Regions from separate parts of the Acetobacterium sp. MES1 genome, predicted to be linked through region 2. Evidence: riboswitches for the same ligand, from Rfam matches in the RefSeq annotation. Region 2 holds a riboswitch; each other region holds the start of a gene.
What was found. A riboswitch is a leader RNA that binds a small molecule or an ion and turns the genes downstream of it on or off. The one in region 2 is predicted to bind cobalamin.
Positions count from the first base shown of each region.

Region 1 (6,291 bases), on a different contig from region 2:
CCGTCAGCTTATCAAACTGGATTCCATCTACCCCGGCCTGGCAAAGATCAATTGCCTGGGACAAAGTGGTGGCTTCGACAATAATTTTCTTTTCACAGCATTCCGCTTTGAGCTCCGGCATTTTTTTTAGCAGACCATCAAACCCGCCAATAAAATTCAGATGCTGTTTAAAAATAAGAATCGTTTCCGATAAACCCAAGCGGTGAGGCATGGCCCCGCCGGACATAATCGACTTGATCGCCAATGCCTTGGTTCCGGGAAATCCCTTCCGGGTTGTCAAGATCGCTGTGTTCGGACTGACACTCTTGGCCATATCCACCATTTTTCGGGTTTTGGTGGCAATTCCCGAACAATTATCAAGAATATTCTGACCCACCTTCCAGGCTTTATGTAAATCTTCGGCCCGTCCCGTGCCGGTAATCAGTTCGTCACCGGCACTGACTTTCTGCCCTGAAGCCACCATCGATTCTGTTTTGATATGTAAGCGCTCAAAGACCGAACTGACTTCTTCGGTGCCACAGACAACCGCATCTTCCCGGGTAAAATAAGCAATTTTTCCCGGCTGTTCCCTGACCCCCAAAACCCAGCTGGTCAAATCAATATAGGGAACGTCCTCATTAATTAACTGGTCAATCTCGTTGATTGATATAAATGACATCTTTTTTCCTCCGTTTCAGGTGATTATTTTGAATGCTTTGCCTTCGATTGTTTCGATGCTATCTTTGATAGTATCGTTGATGATCCGCTGCTCGTCAAATAGAATTGTAACGGACTGGTAATCATCGCTGACCCCAACCTGACTAATACCATTTTTTTGTAGTAATACGTCCGTAATTTTCTTGACACATTTGGGGCACATAATCCCGTCTACCGCAAATATCTGTTCTTTCATGTTTGAACACTCCCTTCATAATTCCTGCCCAAAAACTGATTGATTTCTTCATCCTGACACCGCTCGAATAAGTCGGTACTTTTTCTGATAGCTTTTAATTCACCATTGACCATAATGCCGATTCGATCCGCCATGCGCTGAGCTTCATTGAAATCGTGAGTCACAAATAGAATCGTACACCCGAAAATGTCATGAATTTTATTAATCTGATCATACATGTTTTCTTTAGTTGCCGGATCCAGAGATGAAAAGGGTTCATCCATCAAAAGCAGCTGCGGGTTTAAAATCAAAGCCCGAGCCAGTGCTGTTCGCTGTCGTTCGCCGCCACTTAAGGTTCCGGGATACTGTTTAAGAATATGGCCGATTGATAATATTTCCGCCATTTTATCGACCCTTTCTTTTTGAACGCCTTTGTCCATCTTGCGGATTTTTAAGCCATAGGTAATATTATCAAAAACAGTCATATGGGGAAACAAACCAAAGTCCTGATAGACAAATCCGATATTTCGCTTTTCCAGCGGTACATCGATGACGGGGATCCCCTGAATCATTACTTTTCCGGAAAATTTCCGATAAAATCCTGCGACCGATTCAAGCAAAACGGTCTTGCCCGACCCGGTTCTGCCTAAAACCGCAAAGATCTCTTTCGCACCGATGTTTAAGTTGATCTGATTCAACTTGAATTTTCCCAATTGGACAGAATAATTGTTGATTTCAACCATTGTATTTACCATCTGTTCACATCCTTCATCCGGCTTTCTTGCTTATTTTTTCGACCGATCCAATTTGTCAGAAACAGAGACAACAGCGAAATGATCAGAATCACTGTCGCCGAAGCCATCGAGGCTCCAGTATCACCAGTCGCCAGATTCAAATATATCGATGTCGTCAATGTTTCGGTTTTCATCCGCGTCGCACCGACTAGCATCAGGGTCGCGCCAAACTCGCCTAAGGCTCTCGACCATGTCAGAATAATCGTTGAAAGAATACCATTTCGGGCGAGGGGCAGGGTAATGGTGATAAAGCGCTCCCACTTTGTCGCTCCCAGACTACCGGAGATAAATTCCAGCCGCTCATCAACTTCTTCAAATGCCGTGCGAATAAAGCGAATGGCAAACGGTAAATTGACAACTGTCTGGGCGATAATAATCCCATTTTTATCAAATACGACTTTAAACCCCAGTTCTTTTAAAGCTTTCCCAAAATCCGAGGAGAAAATAATCAATAAACTAAGCCCCAAAACGAGATAGGGCATCGACAGCGGCAGTTCAATTATTATTTGACATATTTTTTTAAACGGAAATACGGTTCGGGTCAATGCATAAGCGGTCGGTATCGCCAGCAACATACAAATAAGCGTCGCAATACTGGCGGTATATAAGCTTAGCCTGATGGAAAACCGTACTTCATCCGAATAAAACGCTGCCCCTAAATAGGGTATCCCTTTAAGTACAATTGCCAATATCAACGCCGTCGTAAAGATAATGACAATAAAGGTAATAATAATGGTTAGGATTTCAAAAAAATCAAAGGTCGATATTTTCCCTCTCATACCAACAGTTTAGTTGAGTACTTCGTAACCATTTTTTTCCCAAATCGTCTTAACCGGATCTGAATCCAGATAGGTCATAAACGCCGCCAGCGCTTCTGTATTGGCACTGCTGCTTAATTTGGCTGCCGGAACTGTTTTTACATAGGCATTGAGGTCTGGGGTATTGACAATTTCAGCATTGGCTGGCACATTTTCTTTCCAGACAATAATTGCATTGCATTCGTCCACCGACAGGGCATTGGCTATTTCCGGGGCGGTTGCGGCCCGGGCGACGACATTCACATTGTTTAAAATGCCCAGGTCGGTTAAGGCCTTATTGGCGATCTTACCAATCGGTGTCGCTTCACTATCCCCCAACACGACTTCGACCCCGGCCCCGGTTAAGTCGTTTAAGCCAGTGATGCCCAGCGGATTGCCGCTTTTTACCGCCAGCACCGGAATGTGTTTAACCAGATCGATGCTTTCGATTACCTTATCCTGAACCGGTTTGAGCTCATCAGCCGAGCCAGCAATAAACAAATCACCTTCGCCAGTTGTCTGAATCTGATTCTGGCTTTGAGCGGCATTGGCATAAACCACCTGGATGTCACAACCGGTTTCTGCTTTAAACTGATCGGCAATCTCACCAAAGGGTTTGGTCATCCCGGCTCCGCAGTATACAAACAGTGTTTGACCATCAAGACTTTTTGTCGTATCAACCTTTTCTTCGGCCTGACTTGAATTACTACCACAACCCGACACCAAACCGAGTAGTGTTCCCATTACCAATAAAATCGCTAACCATTTTCCGCTACGTTTCACTCAACTTCTCCTTTTGATTCACTTAGTATTGTTTTGTTTTGTTATGAATGTTATTATATTGTATACCCTTCTTTTATGTCAAGAGATCATTTCGGTTAAATGCGCTTCGCCGTTTAACACCGTTTTGTCTGGCTTAAAATGGGTAAAATTAAAAAGGTAGTAATGATTACCTTGTCAGAAAGGGGGTGTCAAGATGAAATTAAGTGCGAGAAACCAGTTAAAAGGAAAAATTGTTGCAATTGAAGATGGTGCGGTGAGCGGGATCGTGAAAATTGATATTGGAAATGGCAACATTATTTCAGCAACAATTTCCATGGCGGCAATCAAAGATCTTGGATTAGTCGTCGGCGGTGATGCAACTGCGGTCATCAAAGCAACATCTGTTATGGTTATGGTTGACTAGACGAATCTCAATTCAAAACACAGAAGCGGATAGCAATTCCGTTTCTGTGTTTTAGCGTAGCTGAGATCTCCGGCTTTGCAAATAGTATTTAAGTCAGTTATTGTCTCTAATCCAAGGACGTATTTTACCTTCATCTTGAAAAAAACAATAATAGACTTGATTAACACCCATTTTTAGTTTATTATTGGCATAGAAAAGCATTTACAAAAGGAACGCGGTGAAAATCTGCGACAGTTTCTTTGCTACTGTAAGGAGAATATGGACGTATTCAGTCATTGGGAAAACCGAGAAGGCTGGGTGCAGGGAGTCCCTCCAAGTCAGGATATTTTTGTAAACGCATCATCTGTTTGAAGCTTCAAAGAAGGCTGCAAAATGTGAGAAGAAAACGAAATGACGTTCTCCTTTAATTAATGACGTCACTGAAATAGTCCCGCATTTGTAAACCTTTTTTTGAAAAGGTTTTTTTATTTTTTTTTGCAGAAATAAAAAAACTGAACACTCAAGAAAAGAGGAAAAAAATGAAAGACGTTGTTATCAAAAAGATTCCCATTGGAACAGATATTGAAAAATTGCTGGGAAAGAAGCCCCTTGAGGCGGATTCCTCTGCCTATGAAGAGTACAGTCATGCTGCGAATATTTTAAGCCAACGGTTTAAACCCCGGGCCATTCTCAAAGAATGTTCGGTCAAAACAACCACCGGCAACACGATTCTGATCGGCGGCCACGTATATAAAAGTAAGATCCTGAAACATCTCTTGTCGGACAACCAAAAGGTGTTTTTGTACCTGTTGACCATCGGCGACATGCCAACCAACCTCAATCAGACCGAAAAATATCTGTTAAATTCGCTTAAACTTCCCGTTATGACTTCAGCAATGCGATATCTGAAAAATACGATCCAGCTGGAGCAAAGCTTTGATAAAATCGGGATGGTCAATCCCGGACTAATCCCGGACTGGTCGATTGAGGCCAATCAGATTATCTTCAATACCTTTGGTAACACCACCAAAAGCATCGGTATGGAAATAACCCCCTACAGCACCATGCGCCCGCTTTACAGTTCTTCCGGCATTCTTTTTGAAGATTTATTGGATTACTGCGAGTGTCAAACCTGCCCCATCGATGCCTGTATCGGCCGGGAAGCACGTTTTGTCCAATCAGCCTAACGGAGGATTTTTATGGCAAATAATAAAAACCGCATCGCTCTGATCGGTCGGATTGGCAGTGGCAAAACCACCTTATTCCAACGGCTGACCAATGAATTGATCACTTATGGCAAAACTCAGCAGGTCAGTTATTCTGACCATTTTATTGACACTCCCGGCGAATTTGTTGAACTACCCTGTTTTCGACCCCAGGCCATCAATGTGACCTGTGATGCCGGACTGATCGTCCTGATTAATTCCAGTACCGATCATCAAAACTCGGTTCCGCCCAATTTTGTCTGTACCTACAACATCCCGGTGATCGGGGTCATCACCAAGATCGACCACAGGCATAGCGATCTGAAACGCAGTCGTCGTTACCTGACTTATGCAGGTATCCATCCGGATAAGATTCATCCGGTCAGTGCCCTCACCGGTGAAGGGATCACTGAGCTTAAAGCGGTTATTCAGAAATATGTCACTTTTGAAATCTAAGTGAGAAAGCACACAATCACTTGAATGATAAAGCTACCCACTGATATTACCCCAGGCAGACAAAATCCCTATTTGACCAGCCAAATAGTATTTTCTGCCTGAACACAAACGATTCAAAGACACTGATTTCTTGATATCGTTTAAAAAAGCGCGTTAATTTCATTGTGAAAATAACGCGCTTTTTTATAGACGCACGCAAATAAAACCTAATTTAATTTTTCGTTTCTTAAAAGGATCTGCCGCTAAACTGAACCTATTTCGTTTTTTTCTTGCCGGTCTTGCCTTCTTCCTGCTTCTTGCGTTCAACAAAGCGACCCATCACAAAAGCAATAATACCGACACCGATACCGGTTTGGATGCAGAAAAACAAGCTTTCCACTTCGCCGGGGATTTCACCATTAATGGCCGTTTCAAAAATAGGGGTAAACCAGGGTTCATATTCGGTTCCGGTAATCTCTGAAACCACCCCACTACCGGCATCATCCGATCCGCCAAATTCCGCATCCTGCAGGATAAACAGGGGCACCAGAGCAATCAATACCACCAATACTAAAAGACCAATTACCGTTTTTCTTGTTGCTGTCATTATTTTACACCTCCGGTAAGATATCCCAAATCATTAAGTTCTGGTTGCGCATAGGTTTCCAGGCCGATAATGATGACCACGGTCAGAATCCCTTCAATAATCGCCAGTGGTAACTGAGTTGGTGCAAACACGGCCAGAAATTTTACCATTGAGGCCGCAACTCCGCCGCTTTCAGAGGGATAGGCCAAGGCCAACTGAAATGCCGTGACACAATAGGTAAATAAGTCGCCAATGGCGGCAGCCAGAAAAACTCCGACATGGCGATTGATCTTTATTTTTTTACAAAGAATGAAAATACCATAGGTTACAAATGGTCCGGCAATCGCCATTGAAAAGGTATTGGCTCCCAGCGTCGTCAAACCGCCATGGGCCAGTAAAATGGCCTGAAATAACAGAACAATGACGCCCAAAATACTG
Region 1 is NZ_MJUY01000006.1:75,919-82,209, reverse strand. It holds gene modD (ModD protein) at 1-658, opposite strand, end outside; gene BI182_RS01810 (heavy-metal-associated domain-containing protein) at 674-892, opposite strand; gene BI182_RS01805 (ATP-binding cassette domain-containing protein) at 889-1,626, opposite strand; gene BI182_RS01800 (ABC transporter permease) at 1,620-2,444, opposite strand; gene BI182_RS01795 (substrate-binding domain-containing protein) at 2,454-3,245, opposite strand; gene BI182_RS01790 (TOBE domain-containing protein) at 3,439-3,648, shown strand; cobalamin riboswitch at 3,817-3,991, shown strand; gene BI182_RS01785 (hypothetical protein) at 4,167-4,814, shown strand; gene BI182_RS01780 (EutP/PduV family microcompartment system protein) at 4,827-5,288, shown strand; gene BI182_RS01775 (energy-coupling factor ABC transporter substrate-binding protein) at 5,542-5,874, opposite strand; gene BI182_RS01770 (energy-coupling factor ABC transporter permease) at 5,874-6,291, opposite strand, start outside.
Region 1: linked by a shared signal. The riboswitch ahead of BI182_RS01785 (hypothetical protein) and the one ahead of BI182_RS03455 (type 1 glutamine amidotransferase) in region 2 are both predicted to bind cobalamin.

Region 2 (6,291 bases):
GCTGCCGAAGCCAAAGAACGGGGCGTTACCCGCTCAACCGTCAGTATGGAAAAAGCCTTAAAAGATGACAGCGTTGGCATTTTTGCCATCGGCAATGCACCGACTGCGCTCTATACTTTAATTGAACAGGTGAAACGGGGTACTGCCAAACCAGCCTTGATTATTGGTGCCCCCATCGGTTTTGTCGGGGCGGCCGAATCCAAGGAAGCCCTGGATCAAATCGACAGCCCGATCATCCGCATCAACGGCCGCAAAGGCGGCAGCCCGGTGGTGGCGGCCATTCTTAACGCCATGCTCTATCAACTGGGAAGGGAATGGTAAGGATGATGACAGAATCAAAAAAAGGAATTTTTTATGGTATCGGGGTTGGTCCCGGAGATCCGGATCTGCTTACTGTTAAGGCGGCTAAAGTTCTGGATGCCTGTGATGCAGTGATTACGCCGGTAAAAAAAATGGGCAGCACCAGTGTTGCCTTTGAAATAGTTAAAAGCCACATTTCCGATCTTTCCAAGGTTGTAGAAATGAATTTCCCAATGATTTCCCTGTCTCAAGAACGGGAAGCTCTTGAAAAACAGTGGCAGGAGAATGCCGACGAAATAGAGGTACTCCTTAACCAGGGCAAAGATGTCGCTTTTATTACCCTGGGTGACCCGATGGTTTTCAGCACCTATTCTTATGTGATGGAATACTTGTTAAAACGGGATATTGAAGTGATCACCCTGTCCGGGGTGCCATCATTTTGTAATCTGGGGGCCCAACTGAACATTCCCCTGACCCAGGGCGAAGAATCACTGGGGATTGTGGCCATGACCCAGCCGGTGGAAGAAATCCGGGCGATCCTGGATGCCCACCAGAACATTGTGGTGATGAAAATTTCTGCCAACAATGCCTGGATGGCAGCGGAGCTGGAAGCCCGGGGGCTGGAGAAAAGTTTTGTGCTGGTGTCCAACATTGGCATGGAAACCCAGCAGGTGATCCGGGATATTGAGGTGTTAAAGGGTAAGATTCCTTACTTATCGACCTTATTAATCAAGAAGAATTATCCCCTTCAGTAAGGGAGGGTTTTGATGTTTAATAAAACCGTCGAAAAAAATGGCAAAATAATGCGTTATGGTTATACCACCGGTTCCTGTGCGACGGCGGCCACCAAAGCCGCCCTGCTGATGTTTTTAAATCAGCAGAAATGGGATACGGTAAAAATCAATACGCCCAAAGGCTGGCCCCTGGATCTGGTGCTTCATGATCAGACTTTTTCCGAGTACGAAGCGTCCTGTTCGGTAGTCAAAGACGCTGGGGATGATCCGGATGTGACCAATGGCATTAAGATTTTTGCAAAGGTCACCCCATCTGATCAGGATGGGATCAGCTTTGCTGCCGGCATTGGCGTCGGTATCGTGACCTCGGTGGGACTCAGCATCCCCCCAGGTCAACCGGCCATTAATCCCACCCCCAGAGAGATGATCGCCCAGGAAATTCGTGCGGTTCTGGATTCTGATGCCATCAAGCATCGGCCCGATTTACCCAAAGGCTGGCAGGTGGAGCTGTCGATTCCCCAGGGAGTTGAGCTGGCCAAGCGCACCTTTAATCCCAAGCTGGGGATTGAAGGCGGACTGTCAATTATCGGCACCACCGGCATTGTGGAACCGATGAGTGAAGAGGCCTGGAAAGCTTCATTGAAATTGGAACTCTCGGTGCTTCATGCCAAGGGCTTTAATGAAATCATCTTTGTGCCCGGCAATTATGGCAAAGACTTCTCGGAGGAACTGGGGCTTAATGAAGATGTGCTGGTTAAGACCAGCAATTTTATCGGCTTTATGCTGGATGAGGCCGAGCGGATGGGTTTTGATAAAATTCTTTTAATTGGGCATCTGGGTAAGCTTGTCAAGGTAGCGGGCGGAATATTTAATACCCATAGCAGCGTGGCTGATGGCCGGATGGAGATTCTGACCGCCCATGCCGGTATCCTGGGTGCATCCCGGGATACCATGGCAAAAATCATGGCCGCCAAAACCACCGACGAAGCCACCGATATAATCCTGGCCGAAAATCTGCCGGACTATTTTAATCAGCTGGCCGAAGTGGTAAAGAAGAAAGTCACTGATCGGGTTTATGGCACTATTGATATCGAAGTGGTGCTGTTTTCCAAGATCCATGGCTTTTTAGGACAAAGCAAAGACGCAGAAGAGTTGAGGAAACGATTATGTACCCATTAAAAATTATTGGATTGGGACCGGGGCATCCGGATTATATCTTACCGATCGCCTTAAAAGAAATTGCCGCAGCGGAAGTGATTCTCTGTGGCACCCGCCACGCCGAAAGTTTTGATGCCAGTGGCAAGGAGATGCTTTTTATCGGCAAGGGAACCCCTCTCAGTGAGCTGATGGAAAAGGTTGCTAAGGGCTATCAGACCCGCAAAACCGCCCTGGTAGTTTCCGGGGACTGCGGTTTTTATAGTCTGCTGACCTATGCAAAAAAATTGGTGCCGGAAAAGGACATTGTCTGTATTCCTGGGATCAGCTCACTGCAGTATTTTTTTGCCAAACTGGCTATTAGCTGGGAGGATGCGAGGCTTTTGAGCTTGCACGGTCGGGATCAGGATTTGGCGGCGGCGCTGGCAGAAAACAAAAAGCTGGGTATTCTTACCGACAAAAATAATAATACGGCCTTTATTGCCGGAATCCTGCAGACAGCCGGTTGCGAGAACAGTATTCTTTATGTCGGCGAAGAGCTGTCCTATCCTAATGAGAAGATCACCCGCTTAACGATGGCAGAAGCCCTGAGTTATCAGGAGGAAGGACTGGCAGTCGTGGTGGTGATCAATGAGTAAGATAGCAGGATACAAGGACGAGGCCTATATTCGCGGCAAGGCCCCAATGACCAAACGGGAAATCCGTATTTTAACCATTTCGCTACTGGGAATTGAATCGGGTGACGTGGTGGTGGATATCGGCGCCGGTACCGGCGGTCTGACCATGGAAGCGGCCTATGCTGCAGAAAATGGCAAGGTCTATGCCGTGGAAGCCAAAGAGAAAGCACTGGAGCTGGTGCAAAAAAACAAAGACCATTTTAATGCCGATAACGTGGTGATTATTCCCGGTAAGGCGCCTGAGGCGCTGGCTGAAATCAAAGAGCCGGTAGACCGAGTCATCATCGGCGGTTCCGGTGGGAATATGGAAAGCCTTTTTCAGTGGTGCAAAGCCAATACCCGCCCCGGCGGCCGGGTCATTGCCAACTTTGTGACCCTGGAGAACGCCGCCCAGGCCACCACGTTGATGAATCAGTATTTTGACAATGTCGAACTGATTCAGGTCGGTATCAGCCGGGGCGAAGGCATCGGTGGTTTAACGATGTTAAAGGCCGCCAATCCAATTTTTATTATCACCGGCGATGTGAAGTAAACAACCGTTTCGGTATTTACGAAACTCAATAAAACGAACAATGGTTGCGTCCAAGCAGTTTTCACAAACAATTTTGTAACGTGTAGGCGAACAGGCGATAGCCTGTACGCCGTACAGTGTAGAAATTGTTTCGTGCAAAACTGATTGGTAAGCTTGCGACACTTTCGGAATTGCAGCAAAACTGCTATTGACAAGAAGACGTTCTTAGTGTAAAATGAATTCAATTAAATAGTGAACTTGTCCTATATTCAAGGGAAAAAGGTGTAAATCCTTTGCTGTAATCGCAGCTGTAAAACATGATGACCGTCTCATAGCCACTGTTAAGAAATTAGCGGGAAGGGAGATGGAAAGTTGATTGTTAAGCCAGAAGACCTGTTTGTAGTGATTTCTTAACAACCTCCGATTTAGAGGACTTTAAGAGCATTATATTTAGATTTGTAAGTATGATTCTTTTATCCTTCTCCGTTGGAGAAGGATTTTTTTTCGTCTTGCCGTCGGTGACGATCGCAAGCGAACCGGGAAGTGTGTGATTTCCGGCAGTTGGTTACTTTCTCCTAGCCAATTTTAGAATCTCTTCGAATAAAGGGACATCTCCAAGTCAGTATTTAATACCCTTCCTCGGGGATGGTGTGTGACATCCCCGAATTTACCTTGCTTTCATTAATTTACATTTTTGATAGAAAACATTATTCCTCTGCTTAGATTTTTCTGGCCAAAAATTTGAGCACCAATAAAAGAAGTGCATTTTCTTATGGATGCGCTTTTTTTATTGGAATAAATTTCTTTTAATAAAAAATATTTTTGAAAAAGCGCCGAAAATGGTATACTTGCTATAAAAAATACTGATAACTATTCAGATAGGAAGGTCACAGATGAGAATTCACTATTTACAGCACGTCGCCTTTGAAAATCCCGGCAGTATTCTAAAATGGGCCCAAGCCAACAATTATCCCGTCACTGCGACACAATTGTATAACGATGAAGCGCTTCCAGAGGTGAGTGATTTTGACTGGCTGGTGGTGATGGGGGGGCCGATGAACATTTATGAAGAAGCGCAATACCCCTGGCTGAAGGCCGAAAAAGCATTCATTAAAGCCGCTATTGAAGCCAACAAGGTAGTCCTAGGACTGTGTCTCGGCAGTCAGTTGATTGCGGATATCATCGGCGGGAAGGTTGTGAAAAATAAGCAAAAAGAAATCGGTTGGTTTCCGATCACGTTTTTTGAAGAAGCCAAAGCATCGCCACTGTTTGCCTTTTTCCCGGACAATCCAGTCGTGTTTCACTGGCATGGGGACACCTTTGTCGAGTTGCCGCCGGAGGCCACCGTCATTGCAGCCAGTGCCGCCTGTCAAAACCAGGCCTTCGTCTACCAGAAACGGGTTTTTGGCTTTCAGTTTCATCTGGAAAATACCCAGGCAATTATTAAAGATCTGATTAAAAATTGCGGCGATGAAATGATCCCCAGTGATTTTGTACAGCGGCCGGAGGAAGTCATGGCCCACCCGGAATACATCCTTCAGGACAATCTCTGGATGGCAGCTTTTTTAGACCAGCTGAAACTACTGGTTGAAGCTGACCGGATTTAATAAAAATCTTTATTCACAACAACTGACTGGTGAAAAAGTGGGTAAATATAAATCAGAATCTATTTAAGCAATTCTAAAATTCAAAAGAGTTGATCAAAAATTGCTTTGCGTTTAGTTTCCACAAACAATTTTGTAACGTGTAGGCGAACAGGCGATAGCCTGTACGCCGTACAGTGTAAAAATTGTTTCGTGCGAAACTGAATGCGAAGCTCACGGCACTTGTGCAAAAGTCTAAGAAACAATTTGATTGAAAGGAATTTTATAATGAAAAAGGTAATGCTTAACGAAATGACCGCCCTGGAAGTTCAGGAACTGTTAAAAAATGCCGATCAGGTCACCGCCATTGTGACCTTTGGATCCTGCGAGAGCCATGGCTGGCATTGCTGCCTGGGGCCGGATTTTTTTGTGCCCTCCGAGGTGGCCAAACGCGTGGCGCAGAAGCTTAACAATGTGGTAGTGCTACCCTGCGTTCCCTTTGGGACTTCGATTCATTATAACTCTTACCCGATGTCAATCACCTTGCGCTATGAAACCGAGATTGCCATTGCCGAGGATATCTTTGAGAGTCTGATTAACAATGGCATCAAACACATTTATATTCTAAATGGTCATGACGGTAATATTCCGGCGCTCGAAATAGCCGCCCATAAGGTCAAGGATCGCCATCGCGAGGCAAAATTTCTTTATCTGCCGGATTGGTGGACCAAGGTTGGCCCGATTATGGGTGACCGCTTTGAAGTCTGGAACGGACTGGGCCATGGCGGTGAAGGCGAAACCTCGATTATGATGGCGCTACGCCCGGAACTGGTCAAGCTGGAAGATGCGGTATCCCAGGTACCGGAAAATGTCATTAAGATCAATGAAAAGGTTGACATTATCTGGGATATCAAGGAACTCACGGCCACTGGGGCCACTGGCGACCCCACAAAAGCCAGCATAAAAAAAGGCGAGCAAATGCTTGAGATCTTTGTCGATTTGGTGGCCAGCGCCATTGAAGAAATGAATAGCCGGGGTTGGGAGTATTAGTTTTTTGGTGGTAAAAGGATAGTTCTGATAAAATGAAAAGAGGTGGTTAAGTAATGAAAAAATTAATGGTGCTACTGACAATGCTTGGTTTAGTCGTGTTCCTGTCGGGCTGTTCGCTGATCCCGGGAATTTTTGGCAACAAGTCAGAGTCGGTAAAAAATCAGGAAATCACTCTGGCCTTGTCGTTTGGTGAGAAAACCGGCACTTATACGGGTCAATTGGTCAAAGGTTTACCCCAGGGGAATGGTGTCTTTACTGTTTCCGACGAGGATGAAGTGGCC
Region 2 is NZ_MJUY01000011.1:29,674-35,964, forward strand. It holds gene BI182_RS03430 (precorrin-8X methylmutase) at 1-321, shown strand, start outside; gene cobI (precorrin-2 C(20)-methyltransferase) at 324-1,055, shown strand; gene cbiD (cobalt-precorrin-5B (C(1))-methyltransferase CbiD) at 1,068-2,213, shown strand; gene cbiE (precorrin-6y C5,15-methyltransferase (decarboxylating) subunit CbiE) at 2,201-2,827, shown strand; gene cbiT (precorrin-6Y C5,15-methyltransferase (decarboxylating) subunit CbiT) at 2,820-3,398, shown strand; cobalamin riboswitch at 3,608-3,792, shown strand; gene BI182_RS03455 (type 1 glutamine amidotransferase) at 4,271-4,984, shown strand; gene BI182_RS03460 (creatininase family protein) at 5,249-6,010, shown strand; gene BI182_RS03465 (MORN repeat-containing protein) at 6,064-6,291, shown strand, end outside.

Region 3 (6,291 bases), on a different contig from region 2:
GACAATCTGGCCATCAGGGTAGCATGCTCATCAAAAGCATCGTGAAGCATCAGGATACCTTGAGGTTTAAGCATCGGCAGACAGGTAAGTAATTGATCCAGAATAGATTGATAATCGTTAGCGATGAATAAACCCGTGAATAAGATCAGTGAATAGATATGCTGACTTTTCGCAGCCGTGGTGTCCAGTTCGTCAATGGAACAGCTATTAAATACTGGCCTTTTGAGGTTGCTTAAAGCGGCAGGATCGGTCTGGAAGGGATTATCATCGATCAGGATGGTGATATCCAGTGTTGGAAAAGTATCAATAAAACAGTCCGCCATAGTTTGGGCTCCGGGACCACCGATTAAAATTTTCCCGGATAATTTAGGAAAAAATTTGACACATTCAAGGGCTTTCATGCGGGTTAACTCATGAATTGCCTTTTTTTTCAGTTGGTTTATTTGTTCGGGAGATAAAGACTCCGATTCTTGATTGAGTTTAATTGGTTTGTTTTTTAGCAACGAGGTTTTTAGCTGATGCCATTGTTGTGATTGAAATTTTCGGAATTTGATGGCATCACCCAAATAATCCGGACTGGATGACAGCAAGTAGCGTCTGGTTATGATGGTGTTACTGTAATTCTTCTGATAACAGAAAATTAGTCCCAGGCTTTCCAGTAGTGGCAGAAAGGATGACAAGGCCGCATTATCCGTTCCCAGCTTTTCTGAAAGCGCAGGAATACTGGCGCCATCATCCCCGAAAGCGTTTAAAATTTCAAAAAAATTCAATTCCAGAGCGGTGAATAAAGCCTCGGATAACCAGTTGGCGGTTGCAAGGTTTTCCAGAAACTGGCCGCCATGGGTATGGGGATCGTAGCCGGTTAAAAAAGGATCGGCAGTAGTGTTTTGTTTTGTCATGGTAGTCCTTCCTATCTTCGATTTCAATACGAATAAACATCGGTTCGATACTTTATTATAGATCCATAACCATTTTTTTCATAGAAAAAACTTATCCCTGATGTAAAAAGAGTTTGATTCTTTAGAATAAGTTAATTCTAAGAGATCCATCGACGATATAGATTTAACTTAAATTTTCGCTCGTAATCGTGATAATTACCATAGGGATTAGCTTAAAGTGAAATGGTTGTTTTAAACAATGTGATGGTCTGATGAATCAATTTTCCGGGGATTTTGGATTCGAAAATCCAAACTAAATAAAATCTGTTGACAAACGAATATAACAGCAGTAATATAACAATAGTTATATTACTGCTGTTATATTATAAAAATCGCAATACGGAAGAGGCTTAACCATGCCACCAAAAGCAAGAATTACAAAGGACATGATCATTGATGCTGCATTTGAATTATTAAAAACTGACGGAATCGAGATAGTTAATGCCAGGAAAATTGCTGAAAAGCTGAACTGCTCGACTCAGCCAATTATGTATTATTTTTCAGGAATGAATGAGTTGAAAAGCATTATTTACAAAAAAGCGGATGCTTACCATACTGCGTTTATTATGGATTTCGGTTATGATGAAAGCAATCCGCTGTTGGAAATTGGGATACGCTATATAAGATTTGCTGTAATGGAAAAAGCAATTTTTAAATTCCTTTTTCAGTCTGATAAGTTTGCTGATAAAGAATTGCTCGAAATTATACGAGACGAAGAACTTCGACCCGTATTAGAGATTTTATCCCAGGCTATTAGATTGTCACCCGGTCAGGCTGAGGCGTTGTTCGAGCAAATCTTTTTTATGGTTCATGGTATTGCGAGCTTGTTGGCGAATAATCAAATGACCTTTGATGAAGCACATATTCTGAATTTGTTAAAGGTGGGTTTTAAAGGGGCCGTACTAACTTTGAAAGCGGGGGAAGAGAAAAATGACAAATATATTTAAAAAGAATCCGTTAGCATTTGCGTTGGTGTGGATTGCCATTTATGTAGTTCTGTTTAGTCTGGCTGATTCCCTGTCCGATTCGGTAGGTATCCGATCATGTTTCTCAGCGATGCTGGGGGGGGCTATTTCATTTCTGTTGTTTAGGTGGATTCGGCGAAATGAATTGCAATCGTACTATGGCCTTTGTAACGTTGCAAGGGGCGATTTTAAAAGATATCTGTTTTTTATTCCGCTGATTATCATTGCCAGCGTCAATTTATGGGGTGGAGTAACGATCCGATATCCGCCACTTGAAACGATTCTGGTATTTGTCACGATGCTTTTTGTTGGTTTTATTGAGGAAGTGATCTTTCGCGGTTTTTTATTTAAAGCGATTTTACAAAAAAGAGCAAGGTTGGCAATAATCATATCGAGTGTCACGTTTGGGATTGGACACAGTGTTAATTTATTAAATGGAGCTGAATATTGGCAAACCTTTCTCCAGATTGGTTATGCCATTGCCATCGGGTATTTGTTTACCATTCTTTTTATCAAAACTGGCAGCTTGCTGCCTGGTATTTTTACCCATGGAGTTTTAAATGCCTTCAGTGTTTTTTCAGGACAATCAACTTTTGAACAAGATACAGTGGTAAGTGTTGTGCTGATTCTTATTAGCCTTGGGTATGCCGCTTTTTTAAAAAGGTTACCACAAAAAACTTGCGCAAGCGACAAACAACACTGTCTGGATCAGTAAAACTGTATCGGTATGGTGATTTAACACAAAGAAAGGAATCGTTATGAAGAATCGGAAAAATCTTGAAGTCATCAGTCGTTCGTTTGAAAATAATGGTCTGATGCCTAAACGGCATACTGGATTTGGGGAGGATAGTTCACCCCCTTTTGAATTAAAAAATTTGGCTCCCGAAGCGGTATCAATAGCGATTATTATGGATGATCTGGATATTCCTTTAATTGAGGCCTATAATCATTGGTTGATCTGGAATATTCCCAAATCAGAAACGATTTCTGAAAATATACCCTATGGTTCGATTGTGCCCGTGCTGGGTGACGCAAAACAGGGATGCGGATATGGCCGTAACCGTTATCGGGGACCGAAACAGCCGGTTTTCGTCAGGAACAGTCATCGTTACTTATTTCAATTTTATGTACTTGATTGTTTTTTGGAGCTTGACAGCAGTGCCCGAAAAAAGCAGTTGCTTGAAGCGATGAACGGACATATTATGCAACAGAGCAGTATTACTGGAATTTATCAGCGATAACTGAAAATAAAGAAAAATTAGAACAGAGCGCCAATACTGATCAGATAAATTAGACGATTGTTCATTAAGCGAGATACAACTCTGCTTTTTAAGAACAGGCACGATTGATTTTGCCAGTTTTAACAATGAATATGATGAATCAGAAAGAAAAATTTTGTTAATCTGTTGACAATTGTCAATAAATTCGCTATGATTAATACAACTTAACAGATATACGATTTATGGTGCCTTACAAAGGAGAATAGGGAATCAGGTGAAAATCCTGAACGAACCCATCACTGTAATGGTTTTGTTTTTGCAGATGCCACTGGAAACGGGAAGGCGCAAAAACAGATAAACCAGAGTCAGGAGACCTGCCATGAATTGATATAGTATGAAACGACGGTAAAGTTTCGGCTATCCTTAGGATTACCCTGGGATAGTCGAAACTTTTTATTTTGCGCGAAAGCATAAAGCCGTGTGAAGAATTTGGGAAATGAAGTTTTATTAAGCTCGCTTATAAAAAATTTCATTTTTCAAATTCTTCATAGGGCGTAGCCCGCGACGAAGGTCGCAGCGCAGCGAAGACCGGAGTGCACGGTCTTATACCAAACGGCAGTAATTTTATGCGTAGCAAAGACCGGAGTATTCGGCTTTATACTAAAACCGTCATTTTAAAAAAATTCAATCACGAGGCCATTCCATGATACCGATCATCCAATTGGATATTACAGCGCTGACATTTCCCGACGAACCGGAACCAGCGCTTAAAAACATCAAACTAAATATCAATGAGGGCGAATTCATTGCCATTACCGGTGGTGCGGCATCGGGTAAATCGTTATTGCTTCATGCGATTACATCGGCGGCGCCGAAGTTTTATCCCTGTGAACTGGATGGAACGGTGACGGTAGCGAATCGGGATGTGTCAAAGATACCACTTTGCCAAATGACTGACTATCTGGGCTATATGATGCAGGAGCCGCAAAACCAGATGGTCAATCGTCGGGTTGGCGATGAACTGGCGTTTGGGGTTGCGAATCTCAATTTGAGTCAGGATGAAATTGAGTATCGGGTTAATGCGGTCATGGATTTTCTCGGAATCCGGGCATTTTCAGATCGGACAACCGATGCCCTTTCCGGCGGACAAGCCCAGAAGGTCGTGCTGGGGAGTATTCTGGCAATGAAAACCCCGATCCTACTACTGGACCAACCCACGGCCGAACTGGATCCCAAAACCAGCTCGGAACTCTATCGGCACCTGGGGCGGTTGAACCGGGAGAAAAAGGTGACCACCCTGGTCGTTATGGATAAATCTGGTGCAGTTTTGAAAGATGCCCATCGGGTGCTTGTAATGGAAGCTGGGACGGTCAAAGATTTTCTGCCGGTTGGTGAATATCAGAAAAAATATGGCTGCCGGAAAACCAATCGCCGGGCGAAACCGATCCAAGTGGATGAGCGGTTCGACGTGATTAAGTTAAGCGGTGCATCGCATACCTACAAAGGTGGGATAATCGGCTGTCAGCCGCTAAATTTTAGTCTGAAAAAAGGCGATTTCACAGCGGTCATCGGCCAGAACGGTTCCGGTAAATCCACCATGCTCAAGCTCATTGAAGGATTGGTCAAACCAACCTCGGGCTCGGTGGAACTATTTGGAAGTCCGGTGACCAAGAAAAATGTGGGCGAACTACGGCGCCGGATCGGGTTTCTGTTTCAGAACCCCGATGATCAGATCTTTTGCAGCTCGGTACGCGATGAAATCAGCTATGTTTTAAAAAATAAGAACCTCAGTGCGCAGCAAATCGAACAAAAGATTCAAGAAACCTTGGCTCTGATCGGCCTAAAAGGATTGGACGAAATCCATCCCCAGCGGTTAAGCCGGGGACAGCGACAACTATTGGCCTTGGGGTCAGTGGTCATTAATGACCCCGAGTTGATCATTGCTGATGAACCGACCTCCGGCTTAAACAGTGCCCAGAGTCAAGTGGTCATGGAAAAACTGGCCCATCTCAGCAGTCAGGGAGTCACCATTTTGCTGGTAACCCATGATTTGACTGAAGCCAGAGATTTTGCCAATCGGATTGTGGTGATGCACAACCATCAACTGGCTTTGGAATTTAAAGCCGAAATAATAGACAATTATCTGAACGAATTGGCTCGATTGGAACTCATCGAAGGAGGCGATTTTAAATGTTTAATCTAAAAGAACTGGATCCGCGGCTTAAACTGACCTGGTGTCTGTTTCTTGTGCTGACCGCCCTGATGTCGCGCAGTATGCTTCTCAATGGCATTCTGCTGGGGGTGATCCTGATTTCTGAACTGCTCTCGGAGAAATCGTTGAAAGCTTTTAAAATGCTGTCAATTGTGTTGCTGATTATCGGCACCCAGGTATTGATTATCAATCTGATCTTTGGGCGTGAAGGTGAGCTGCTTTATTCCTGGGGGATGCTGCAGATTTACAGCGGCTTTATCGCCACTTCCATGCTGGCTTTTTTAAGAATTGGTATCATCTCATTTTCGGCCTATCAGTTCGGGGTTCATACCGATCCTATGGATATGGCTCAGATGCTGATTCACTGGCGGATTCCTTATCGCTATGCGATGCTGGTGCCAATGGTAGCCCGGTTTTTTCCGGTGATGATTGGGGAATACCAAGCTATTTGTGACAGCCAGTCGGTCCGGGGGGTACCCAATGATACCGTAATTGAGAAAATCCGCAACCTGCCGGCCTCAATTTTACCGCTGATGTATCGAGCCATGCGGATATCCAGTGATGCGGCGCTATCGGTGGAACTCAGAGGCTACGGCCGCCATACAACCCGAAATTTTCAGAAAAAAATCAATCTCCGGCCACTCGAAGGAATGACCATCGTCTGCCTGATGATCGGGTTTGGCGGAGTCTTGATTAAAACCATTTTATAACAGTTAAAAAACTGCATAGATAAAAATTAATTTATACAAAAAAGGAGTATAACATGCAAAACGAACAAGCAATTGGGAAAAAAAGTATTTTTAAAACGGACACCAAATCTTTAATTGGTGCCGTCATCATGGGGATCGTCTTTGTGATCGCCTGCCAGATTACCGGCCAGATCGATAACATGCTGCCCTGGGGGAAAATGGGTATGTTACTGATTAATGGAACGGTTTGGGCATTCTTTACCGGGA
Region 3 is NZ_MJUY01000010.1:20,580-26,870, forward strand. It holds gene BI182_RS03045 (DUF2284 domain-containing protein) at 1-899, opposite strand, end outside; gene BI182_RS03050 (TetR/AcrR family transcriptional regulator) at 1,295-1,885, shown strand; gene BI182_RS03055 (CPBP family intramembrane glutamic endopeptidase) at 1,869-2,618, shown strand; gene BI182_RS03060 (YbhB/YbcL family Raf kinase inhibitor-like protein) at 2,662-3,144, shown strand; cobalamin riboswitch at 3,350-3,519, shown strand; gene BI182_RS03065 (ABC transporter ATP-binding protein) at 3,827-5,326, shown strand; gene BI182_RS03070 (energy-coupling factor transporter transmembrane component T family protein) at 5,314-6,045, shown strand; gene BI182_RS03075 (hypothetical protein) at 6,099-6,291, shown strand, end outside.
Region 3: linked by a shared signal. The riboswitch ahead of BI182_RS03065 (ABC transporter ATP-binding protein) and the one ahead of BI182_RS03455 (type 1 glutamine amidotransferase) in region 2 are both predicted to bind cobalamin.